DNA from 2 places in the Ruminococcus sp. RTP21484sp1_RTP21277st1_D2_RTP21277_210401 genome. Region 2 is predicted to be linked to the other one. Evidence: riboswitches for the same ligand, from Rfam matches in the RefSeq annotation. Region 2 holds a riboswitch; the other holds the start of a gene.

Region 1 (6,121 bases), on a different contig from region 2:
GTTTCCTGCCTGTTGTCTATGAAATCCGTTTTTTATTCACCATACTGGCAATTGCTCTCTTTCAATTGCCGGATGACTTTATCCTGAAATAGTGATTATAAGCATCCAGCACATCCTTACGTCCTCTCACGCGAATGGGAACCCGTTCTCCATTTCGGAGTAAAAACTCCTCTTCTACATCTGTAATGTGATCCATATTTACCAGAAAGCTTTGGTGGCAACGCAAAAAACGGGGATCCTCTATCTTTTTCTCAAGATTCCCAAGTTTTTCCGCAGTTTCAAGCACCGAACCATCCAGCATATGTAAGGTTACTGTATGGCGGTCACTTTCCAGGTATAAAATTTCATCCACGAAAGGATAACGATACTGTCTTCTGCATTTCACTGAAATCCGCCTGCGAAGCTCAGACTTCAGCAGTCTGTTTAAAATTGCTGTGGTCTGCTTCTCTTCTGCAGGTTTCAGAAGATAGCCGGATGCTTCTACCTCATAACTTTCAAGCGCAAAATCAGGTGAAGCAGTCAGAAATACAATAGGCGCTTTTACTCCCAGGTCACGCAGCTTCCGTGCCGTGTCCATTCCATTCAGATCGCCCATATAAATATCAAGAAAAATCAGATCTGGCCATATATAGCCCTCTTCAATGTCTGCAAGGAGGCTCTCTCCAGATTCATATTCCTGGATCTGCGCCTCCCTGCCATTTGTCTGAAAGTACACCATCAACTGACGCTTCAGCACAAAACGCTCAACTTCCACGTCGTCACATATGGCAATTCTGTTTACCAAAGCTCTCCCAAAGCCTCCTTGTACTTGACTAGTTTATTATAACACAACGTTCCCTCTCGGGGAGAAATCTGCATAATCGTCACGTTTCAGAGCATAATCCTCAATTACCTGCACTCCCCACTTTGTGGGATCTTTCAAGGCTTGCAAAGATCCTTCACAACCTCTCCGGCAATGATCAGTCCTGCAACAGACGGCACAAATGCTACGCTTCCCGGAATATCACGACGCTCTGTACATTTGTGCTTGGCACCTGGCGGGCAGATACAGTGGGTTCTGCAGCTGATGGACATATCCTCTATCGGTCTTGTAGGGATTTCCTCGGAATAAACCACTTTCAGCTTACGGACGCCACGTTTCTTCAGTTCGCGGCGCATAACCTTGGCAAGAGGGCAGACCTTAGTCTTATAAATGTCCGCAACTTTAAACTGGCTTGCATCCAGTTTGTTTCCGGCACCCATAGAACTGATGATCGGAACCCCTTTCTCCTTCGCCTTCATGACAAGGGAGATTTTTGCAGTAACGGTATCTACTGCATCTACAATATAATCATATTCTTCAAATGGAAAATCGTCTGCATTCTCCGGCAGAAAAAAACACTTATGTGTCTCCACCTTCACGTCCGGATTGATTTCCAGCATACGCTCTTTCATAACATCCGTCTTGTATTTTCCCACTGTTTTTCGCGTTGCTATGATCTGGCGGTTCAGATTCGTAAGGCATACCTTATCGTCATCGATCAGGTCAAAAGCACCTACCCCGCTTCTCACCAACGCCTCACACACATATCCGCCAACACCGCCGATTCCAAATACTGCCACTCTGGCACCGGCAAGCTTCTTCATCCCCTCTTCTCCAAGAAGAAGCTGGGTTCTTGAAAACTGATTTAACATAAATTTTTCTCTCCTCAATGAAAGACAGGCAACAGACTTTCAAACAGACATTTCTCTTTCAATAAGAAAACTGCGGTCTGTTCTATCTTCACATAAAAAGCCTGGGAAGCTTATCCACCCAGACTTTTGTCCACATTACCTTTCGGAAATATTTTATAATGACTGTGTTTTTCTGTCAATTATTTTTTCGCCTACACATAAATAAATTACAGCGTTCCTGTTCACTCCGTTCGCAGTATCATTACAGCCATTTTTTCAAAACATCACTCAGCTTATTCATATCCAGCGGCTTTGCGATATGTCCGTTCATACCTGTATTTTTTGCCAGCTGTACATCTTCTGCAAAAGCATTGGCAGTCATGGCAACAATTGGCAGTTCTCCTTTTTCACCGGGGAGGCTTCTAATTGCTGCGGTTGCCTGATAACCATTCAGAACAGGCATTTGGATATCCATAAAAATAAGGTCATACCGGTCTTTTGGAGAAACCTCCACTTTTTCAACTGCAATTTTTCCATTTTCGGCTGTCTCAACTTCTGCCCCTGTCATCTGCAGGATTTCCACTGCAATTTCTCTGTTTAACTCATTATCCTCGACCAGCAGAATCCTTTTTCCTGTGTAATCTGCTTCTGACAGATTCTCCAGATAATTCCTTGCTGTTTTTTCTTTTTTGTCAGAAACAAACTGCCGCAGTGTAGCGGTCAGCCTGGAACGGAATAACGGTTTTGCAATAAAAGCATCTACACCTGCTGCCTTTGCATCTTCTTCAATCTCGCTGAACTCATAAGATGTCAGTACAATGATGGTAATCTCCTTCCCTATCCGTTTCCGAATCTGTCTGGCAGTTTCTATGCCATCCATATCCGGCATCTTCCAGTCCAAAATAACAGCAAAGTAATCATTTTTTAACTCATGACGTGCATAGCAGCGCTCAACGGCTTCTCTGCCGGAGAGGACCCATTCGCCTGTAATTCCAATCTCCTTCAATGTCGCAACTGTACTTTCACAGCATGTCTTATCATCATCCACAACCAGAACCGGCAAATTCATCAGATTTTCATCCTTTTCTTTCTCTTTTTCCTGAAGTTCAAGATAAATTGTTACCGTAATTTTAGTTCCCTTGTGTAAGGTGCTGTCCACTTTAATATTACCATTCATCAGATTTACAATATTTCTGCTGATTGCCATTCCCAGACCAGTTCCCTGAACTCTGGTTGTCCGATGGTCATCTGCGCGGCTGAAGGGATCAAACATGATTTTCTGGAATTCCGGCGACATACCGATTCCATTATCCTCAATCGTAAATTCATAGCATCCAAGCTCCGAAAATCCATTTGGCTTTTCCTCTATGGAAAAAGTAATATTCCCGCCATCCGGTGTATACTTGATCGCATTACTCATCAGATTCACAAATACCTGCTGAATCCTCAGACTGTCACCGCAGACATCCTCATGTTCAATATGATTAATGTGTATATCAAAATTATGTTTATGTTCATCAAGCACCGGTCGCGTAAGTGTAATAAGATTATCCACCAATTCTGACAGATTGAAATCTTCCTGTGCCAGTGTCATTTTTCCACTTTCAATACGTGCCATATCCAGCACTTCATTGATCAACCCAAGCAGATGACGGCTTGATTCTGTAATCTTGCTGAGACATTCAATAACTCTGTCCTGACTCTCAATATTTGCTCCGGCGATTGCTGTCAGACCCACAATGGCATTCATCGGTGTCCGGATATCATGGGACATATTGGAAAGGAATTCTGTTTTTGCACGATTTGCATTTTCTGCGGACCGGTAAGCCTCTTTCAGTGCCTGACGGGATTCAATCTCTGCTTTCTTCTCCTGTGTCACATCCATGGATGCCAGCAATACCTTTTCCAGCTTTCCATTCTTCCATTCCAAGGGAATATAAGAAGCGATTTTATAAGTCTTTTCATCCAGGCTGCAATACTCAAACTTATAAATATCATTTTCGCTTTTCAGATTTTCCCGGATATTTTCCGGGGCTATCAGAATATCTATAGCTTCCAACGGTTCCAGTGTCTTATACTTTTCAAGAACCTGCATCTGAAAATCATGATAGAAGCCCAGAGGTTTATATATCATCTGTCCATTCAGATTGTAGAATTCATATCTGTCATTTTCCAGATCACAGACAACAAAACGGTCAACCAGACGCACTATGCTCTGAATCAGCTGCTCCATGGAAGCATTATCCGCTGCCATCTGCAGATGCCGTGCGCTCTCTACCTTTGCCTCCGTAATATCCCGCAGAAAAATCATGGCATATTCTGAATCCTCTATCTCGCCACGTATGATCACATTACGGACCCATCGTTCTTCTCCCTTCAGAGTGATTCGGCACTCCAAAGACAATTCGGTTTCCAGACCCTTCAGTTTTTCCGCAATATAGCCACGATCATAAAAAGCAGATACTGCCTTCTTATCTGTTTCCACAACATAGGAATCCACAAAATGCCGGATCAGTTCATCCCATGTATGACTCTGTTCAAAAACAGTCATCAGGGACGGTTCAACCTTAAAGGTATCAAATGTGTTTGCTTCCAGGTTAACATAATATTCGCACAGATCTGTTTTCGTAAAGGCACGGTGGAAAGCTGCTGACTTTTGTGCCTGCATAATTTCTTTTTTTTCCGCATCAATATTAATAAAAATCCCGGCAATCCTGCTGGCAGAACCATCCAGCCGGCGTATTACTTCTGCTGATGCCCGAAACCACTGGTACTGATGATCCTTCATTCTCATACGGTACTCTACCTGGTATTTTACCTGATTCGTCTTATCCGCAATTGCCGCCTGAAGCTGCATCATTACTCTTTCTTTATCCTGTGGATGCAGAAGATCTGACCAGGATTCCAGTTTATTCGGAAAATCCAGAGTATCATGATAGCCAAGCATTTTTCGGAACTCATGGCTCCAGTTTGCATTCACAATCTCACTGTTTTCGTCACAGTCAAAATACCAGAAGCCGGAACAGATAGCCTCATTGATCAGTGCCAGATTTACATGATCCCAGTTGACCTGTACGGACATAATCCAGATCTGTCTGCCTGCTTCATCTGTCGCATCCTCTTTATAAAGCCGTACATTATTCACTGTACCGTCCGCTGTAAGGATCTGCGCTTCCCCGGCTCCGTGGATCTGCAAAAAACGGTCTCGATCCAATATACTTATATCCTTGCCGTAAAAAAAATTCTTCAATGAGCCTTTTGTCTGCTTCATAAAAGAATCGAACGTATGTCCTATACTATGTAGCAGCAGATTACTCACAGACAGAATAGACAGATTTTGGTCATAATATCCGGTCAACATACCTACCCCGCCATTATTTTCCAGTGTTTTCTGTATTGCCTGTGATAAATCCTGTGTTTGTCCAGGTACCGTCTTGTTTAAAGAATATATTTTATCCTCATAATTTTCCTTATATAACATTTTATAAAAACCCTCACTCTGTTTGATGCGTGTTTGAAAAAGGCTTTCTGCAAAATGTGGCGCGCAGATTGTAGGAATGCTTTTTCAACCACGCTCCAGAACATGCTCCGGCAAGTTCTCGTACATATTTTGGCATATAAAAAGGACACCTGACAAACATCCTGCCAGTGTCCCTGCTACATCTTTTTAAACTCACACATCCATATACATATAGTATAAAAGGTATCGGAATCGCTTCCGTTCTCACGTCTTTTCTATATATGGAAACAGCAGCAACCGGCTGACATGGTCAGACTTTCTGACTTTAGCCCCTTCTGGCTTTGCGTCCCTGCCTTTCAGCAAGTTTGCCTTTAAATAATTCCCATTTTTCATCAAAAATAAAATACCATGAAGTTTCCGATGCGTCAATAATATTTTGATAGAAAATCTGTGTTTATGAACCATTCGCAAAGTCGAAGATGTCTCGCACAATCGTTACTCTGTCTTTGTCATATTCCCCGAAGTTCTGAATCATGCAGCCACCACCAACAACTACATATAAACGCATCAGCTCCGGATTGTATTCCCGTTCTCTCAGCTTATGAAAAATTTCTCTTGTGTAATCACTGGCAGCCTTACGGATTACAGCCAAATACTTTTCTCCGATGTCTGCTGTCCCGGTACGGATCACCTGTTCAATCTATGGAATGTCCAGACGGATGTGGAATCTAAAAAAAACTTCACGCAACTGACCGCCCGATGACCACACCCTTGTTTCTGCTTCGCTGCGTACAGCTCGGAATCTCCAGCCGGGATCTGGATCTTCTTACGATTGGGATGGTGAACGACATGTACGCAGAAAGCAGCAATGATGAGTACAAAGGCTATGCGCAGATCGCTACGCAGATGGATTTTGATGCATTTTAGCAAATTTATGTGCCTTATATAATGACAGTGTATTGACATTAGACGCGCATTTGAGTATACTATACTTGAATGGAGGTGTTC
Region 2 (6,121 bases):
TCCGTTACCCGGTCCCAGTGGGAATCAATCACATCCTCCAGATTCTGAAACATCTGATGGGTAATCTCTTCCATCTGGTTTAACCGTTCCTCATAGATGATATCCCGGATATAAGTCTGATACAGGAAAAAAAATGCAAGAAGCATCGCTATACCAGCTATACAGCAACACAATATTAAGTTCCGATAACTCTTTGTCTTCTGCATCCTTTCCCTCCGCTTATTTCCATTCAGCGTCTGCTTCACTTAAAGTCTTAAATTGCCCAAAAAATTCTTTTGCCGCATCCATACCTACAATACCACTGTCTGTCACTTCTGTTTCTGATGCCAGTTTTTCACTGATTCCGGAAATTGCAACCTGATAAGTCTTCTCATCTTCCAGCTCCATCGGACTTACCAGCACATAAGGATAATTGTTTCCTGTACCGGCTGCATCATATCCTTCTTTATATAAATCCTGAATCTGTTTTCCTGTTAATCTGACCGTCTGGATTGTCTGTGACCAGCCTGTCGGAAGAATGGTACAGATGTCATAGTCTGTAATATTCTTTGCATACAGTTTTCCGCTCACGCCACCATTGTTCTGGTTAGTGCCATTTCCACTGATCCATGTTCCAAGGGATATAAGAGCAATGTCACTTCCGGTCGCCTCGGCAAAGCATCTGCCCACCAGCTTTGCACAGCTTTCCTGTGAGATTTCCTCTGTAGCTGTTGTGAACACTTCCGGCTGATTATTTACCACGCTGTCCTGATCCTCATCCAGCTGATCTGCTACATCCTTTATTGATGCCTTATCCTGCATGAATTCCAGCATTTTGGTTCCGGTAGTTACAATCGTATTTTCCCATCCAGAATAAATAAACGGTGTCGTATTCCCTGCATTGATAAAATCCGAAATATCTGCATAGTAGGTATCATCCGCCTTTGCATCTTTAAAAGGAAGTAGTCCTGCTTTTAATGTGCTCTCCGGATACAGGGCACTGGTTCCTTCTACCGTAGACAGCACCTTCATGACTTTTAATGCATCTTCAAGTTTCTCCGGATTATTTTCCAACTTTTTATTCAATCCGTAAAAACGGTTTACATTTAAAATAAATACATTCTGGCTTCCATCTTCAGACAGGTATGGCATCAGACCAAATTTGTCCGTTGTATCTTCTGAGTCCATAATGCCATTCTGTGGTCCCAATAGAAACAGTGCGTTTCCCTTTATAAAAGCTTCTCTTGTTTTACTATCATCTATCGGATCACTGTTGCTGCTGTCAAACATACCGATGTCTTTCCATTTTTGGATATATTCCATGCTGTCCATCATGCCTTCCGTGTCACTGACATTTGCCTTTCCTGACAGGTAATCTTTCTGCCACTGCTTTCCAGACAAGGTACCAAGGAATCCCGCATCCGCAATATTACATATATACTGGAAGGCAGAACCCGGATACTGAATCTGTGCCATACATAACGTAACTCCTGCTTCTTTTGCTTTGCCTGCAAGTTCTTCAAGCTCTGTAAAAGATGTTGGCAGCTTCCAGCCATGTTGCTCAAGCAGTGTTTTATTATAAGTGATTCCATAACAGTTGTACAAAGATGGAAGCATATAAAGTGCACCCTCATCGGATACCTCTTTCAGACGTGATTCCACATAATTATCTGTAAAATCGTATCCGGAGAGATCAATCATCTTATCACTGACATCCACCACATCTGGCTTATAAAAAGTCTGTGTGCAGATATCCGGAAGATCATCTGCCTCTAACATATTCTGTAGATAGGTTGTTGTATTTGACCCGCTATACGTGATTACTTCGAGATTAACCTCTGGATATGTTTTATGCACCTCTTCTATAAAGCTGTCCACCTCCAGATAAGGAGCCATAAAAGTAATTGCTTCGTGTTTCTTTGATGTTTCATCTGTTTTCCCACACCCTATAAGTCCTGTTGCTGCCACACATGCCAAAATAAGACATACACTTTGTACTTTTTTGATTTTCATATTTTTCTCTCTCAAATAAAATTATTATTGTTACATCTATGAAGTAACACCGTAAAAAAACACTGTCTCACAGACAGTGCACATCAGTTCATGCAACTGGCTGCCATTTTACAGGCCCTGTAGCTTTGCGTCACAGACTTTCGTCTGTTTTGCCGATTTTCTTATTATAGCTTTTAAAATTCTGCAAAAAACCTATTTTATTATACTCCATCGCTCCACTTTACACAAGAAAAACCTCACCGCTTTAACACTTAAAAATAAAAAAAGAACAGCCGATACATATACTCGAACTGTTCTCCTTCTTCCGAAGTCCACGCAGCATTGACATTACTGTTTCCAGACATGATCTGCTGAATTTATAAGGCATCCCAGATTCCTTTATTTTCAAAATTAAATGCCGCATTTCGTGCATCCTCTACAATTTCCTTGTCATAACCTAACATATCCAAAAGCTGAATCGCATTTCGGGATGTGGCTCTTCCATTTTTCAGGACATAGGAAAATACCACCTCTTTTTCCTGTACGTCTTCCTCAAAATGATAGTTTTCATACTGGGAATCCAAAATGTACGACAGTTCTATGTCATGAGTAGCTGCAAAAGGCAGCACCCATTTTTGCCGAAGTGCATTTAAAATTCTGGATGAAGCAGCAATCCTCTCAACCGTATTTGTACCTCGAAGCACTTCATCAATAATACATAAAAGTGGCTCCCTTTTCTTACTTTCTTCCAATATTCGTTTCAGCGACTTGATTTCTACAATAAAATAGCTCTCTCCACTCTCTATATCATCCCGCAATGCCATAGATGTCATAACTTTCAAAAACGGTGCCTGGTAGGATGAACAAGTACAGGTAACAAGCGTCTGGGCAAGAATACTGTTCATTGCAACATTTTTTAGGAATGTAGATTTTCCGGATGCGTTAGAACCGGTTACCAAAGTTCCTCCGGCTACTTGAAAGCTATTGGCAACTGCCTCCTGAAGCAGTGGGTGATACAGATCTTCTACAGCCATTTCAATCTGCGTGACACCACTTTCCCAGCTTTTAAACTCAGGTTTGCACCAAAGCGTAAGAAGTTCCCGAAAAGACGCAATGGAAATACACGCGTCCAGTTCTCCAATATTATCAATAAGCTTCAAAATAGAGTCCGTTTTGTCCTGAATTTTTTTCAAAAGACCGTTATAAACCAGAATGTCTATATGAGTCAGCATTCTGATATAGTCCATAAGAATCTGTGCCGGATCTCCTCCATCTGTATTTTTACTGGTCAAAAAAATTGCTTTCCGGTTAAGACCCTTAAACACCGCTCTGGCTTCTGCAATAGCAGACATCTGCTTTCTTGTTTCTGACCATTGCACATTCTTTATTTTTTCTGCAACAGATAACATTCGAAGCAAGTGTGCATAACAATCCAGGTAAGCTTCGATTAATTTTCGGTCATTGCCTGCATAATAAATTGTAATATTTGTTATCATTAAGACCATGAAGCAAAAAAAGCCAACTACTGGCTTCACAGGTAAAAGCACTGCAACATTCAACACCAGCAGTATCAACATAAACCAATGGATTCCTGTTTTTACCTCAGGAGAACTTTTAAGAGCCAATACCGTATCCGACAAAGAACCTAATCTCGTTTTTCCAATCTGCGACAGGAGCAGCTGCATATGCTCCCGTTCTTTTTCATGTTGGGAAAAAAAATCTATCAACTCATCTCTTTTGTCTATTTCAGCCTGAGAAAATACCGGTCTTCGCATCATATCATAAAGCACATCTTCCCCAGGAGAAGAAATCGTCTGATTTACCATCTTATAAAGGCGATCCATATCCAGATCATTCCAGGTAATATCGTCTATTGCAAAGCCTTCTTTTTCTCTTCGTCTAAAATAATGGGAAATCTGCTCAATATCGCCAGGCTCATATTGCCTGGTATACGGCTTCCCCCAGTTTTTTCGAATTTTAGTCAAGATACGCTTTTTATTTTTATAATTTTCATATATAATCCATAAAACAAATAGCAAAAGACATACTGCTATTGTCAAGATTACTGATACATATGGATTCATTCCGCTTTCACCTCTTTTATGTAATCAATTCAATAAAATTGTATTTTTTAGTTCTCTTGCCGCAGCTCCCATAGGATGCTGGCTGTCATACACCAGGCAGATCTGGCGCTCCGGGATTTCATCTTTTAATGGAATCTGTACGATCTCTTTTTTCAAAAGGGAAGGTACGGCCATTGGCTGGGGTAAAAATGCAAGCCCGAGCTCGCATTTTACCAGAGGCAGAATCTGGTCCGCAGTGGCAGCTTCCGTATCCGGGGAAAGATCCAGGCCATGAGATAAAAATACACTGTTGTAAAATTTATAGGTCATAGTTTCCCGCCCAAGAGAAATCATCGGATAGTTCTTTACCTCCCGAAGGGAAAGCTCCTGGCTGCCAAGGGCGGTAAAAGTAGTGCCACCAACCAGGATCTCCTGAAAGGGCATGAGCATGATCTGTTTCAATGGGGAATCCACCTCTGCCGGAGTGGAAACTACTGCAAAATCAATCCAATTCATGGCCCGGGTAATATTAGGCTGGCTGTTGTTTAACGCCTGAGCCGCCTTGGTAAAGTTGTGGTATTTTGCCACATAATAAAAGATCTTATAATACTCGAAGTTAACGTCCATAATATTTTTCCTTTTCTTTTGGCGTATCATATGTTTATTCCAGCTATATCAATTATAGTTTTTACTTATTTCTACGTCAAGCGTATTATGTACTCGAAAATCATATGGCGTTGTACTTGCCATATGTTTCCCTCTTAAGGTAGAAACTACCACCCCTCCCCTGTATATCGCTTAAGAGGAAAATACCCTTTAGGATGATTTCTACTCCTAAAGGGTATTTTTATAAATAATTATTTATTTAATTTATGAAATAATATAAAACAATACTTAACCGCTCAGGTATTTTCCGGATAAATCCCAATAAACGTTAGAAGCGGAAGTACACGGAAATCATGTAAAACAATTTTCATTTCCCTGGCTTTTTTCCCCTTAACAGGAATGATCTTCTGATAGCCAATTACCGTTCCTGTGTAAATACTGTTCCATATTTCCCCTTCTTTAACAAATACCTCATATTTTTCTACTCTCTGGCTATAGCAGACAGCCTCTTTTAATACCAGATACCCCAAATTGTATGAGTCGTCCAGGCAAATCGTTATCTCTACTGGCAGCTCACTGCTTTCAGGCTGATACCATGCTTCCAAAGTATCCTCTGTCAAATTGGAAGCCGGATGCGCTGGATCTTCATTTTCCGAAAAAACATGTGCTGTACTCATTAAATTATGAGCAAAAGATTTCTTTTTCCAGCTTCCAAATTCTTCCAGACGTTTAACATCATTTTTATGAAGAAGTCCGTTTGGCATAGGTGGAATGTTTAACAAAAAGGTTGCATTTCCTCCAACAGCCCCAATATAGATATGAACCAGCTCTTCCAGACTTTTCACCTGATCATCTTCTTCTGGATGATAAAACCATCCAGGTCTTATAGAAGTATTTACTTCTGCCGGATACCAGATCAGATCCGTTTCACCTTCAAGCGCTTTTCTGCTTCCAAGATCTTCCATATCACTGGTAATCCGGCGCATTCTGAATTCCTCATCATCGGTCTGCTGGCTTCTTTCCTGTACACTCTCTGCAAGTGCTGTACGCGCAGGAACAACACTCCACTCAGATTTTCTTACATCGCCAGCTTCATTTCCACACCATCGGATATCTGGCCCGCACACACAGATACATGCGTCTGGCTGATATTTTCGAACACATTCGTAATAGCGATTCCAGTCATAGACCTGTTTTTTCCCATTAGGTCCTTCCCCACATGCACCATCCAGCCAGACACTGAAAATATCCCCATAGCCGGTGAGAAGCTCAGTCAGCTGTGCCAGATAGTAATCGTCATATTCTTTTCCACTTCCATAGCAAGGCTGATTGCGGTCCCATGGGGAAAGATAAATTCCAAATTTCATTCCATGGCGGTGGCATGCTTCGGACACTTCCCGAACCACATCTCCCCTGCCATTTTTCCATGGGCTTGCTGCAACGCTGTGACTGGTATATCTGGTAGGCCACAGGCAGAAACC

What was found. Region 2 has a riboswitch for cyclic di-GMP ahead of AB5706_RS04300 (5'-nucleotidase C-terminal domain-containing protein). Riboswitches for the same ligand answer to the same signal wherever they lie in the genome.
Region 1: another riboswitch for cyclic di-GMP. It lies ahead of AB5706_RS19220 (hybrid sensor histidine kinase/response regulator); the one in region 2 lies ahead of AB5706_RS04300 (5'-nucleotidase C-terminal domain-containing protein).

Annotation. Positions count from the first base shown of each region.
Region 1 is NZ_JBCOMJ010000035.1:38,579-44,699, forward strand. It holds gene AB5706_RS19205 (DUF6783 domain-containing protein) at 1-87, shown strand, start outside; gene AB5706_RS19210 (LytR/AlgR family response regulator transcription factor) at 62-784, opposite strand; gene AB5706_RS19215 (tRNA threonylcarbamoyladenosine dehydratase) at 919-1,674, opposite strand; gene AB5706_RS19220 (hybrid sensor histidine kinase/response regulator) at 1,916-5,134, opposite strand; partial or broken gene AB5706_RS19225 (DUF6783 domain-containing protein) at 5,190-5,324, shown strand; cyclic di-GMP riboswitch class I at 5,403-5,493, opposite strand; gene AB5706_RS19230 (hypothetical protein) at 5,568-5,765, opposite strand; gene AB5706_RS19235 (hypothetical protein) at 5,873-6,040, shown strand.
Region 2 is NZ_JBCOMJ010000004.1:77,892-84,012, forward strand. It holds gene AB5706_RS04295 (ATP-binding protein) at 1-206, opposite strand, end outside; gene AB5706_RS04300 (5'-nucleotidase C-terminal domain-containing protein) at 220-1,992, opposite strand; cyclic di-GMP riboswitch class I at 2,081-2,156, opposite strand; gene AB5706_RS04305 (MutS-related protein) at 2,349-3,956, opposite strand; gene AB5706_RS04310 (LysR family transcriptional regulator) at 4,080-4,661, opposite strand; gene AB5706_RS04315 (alpha-L-fucosidase) at 4,937-6,121, opposite strand, start outside.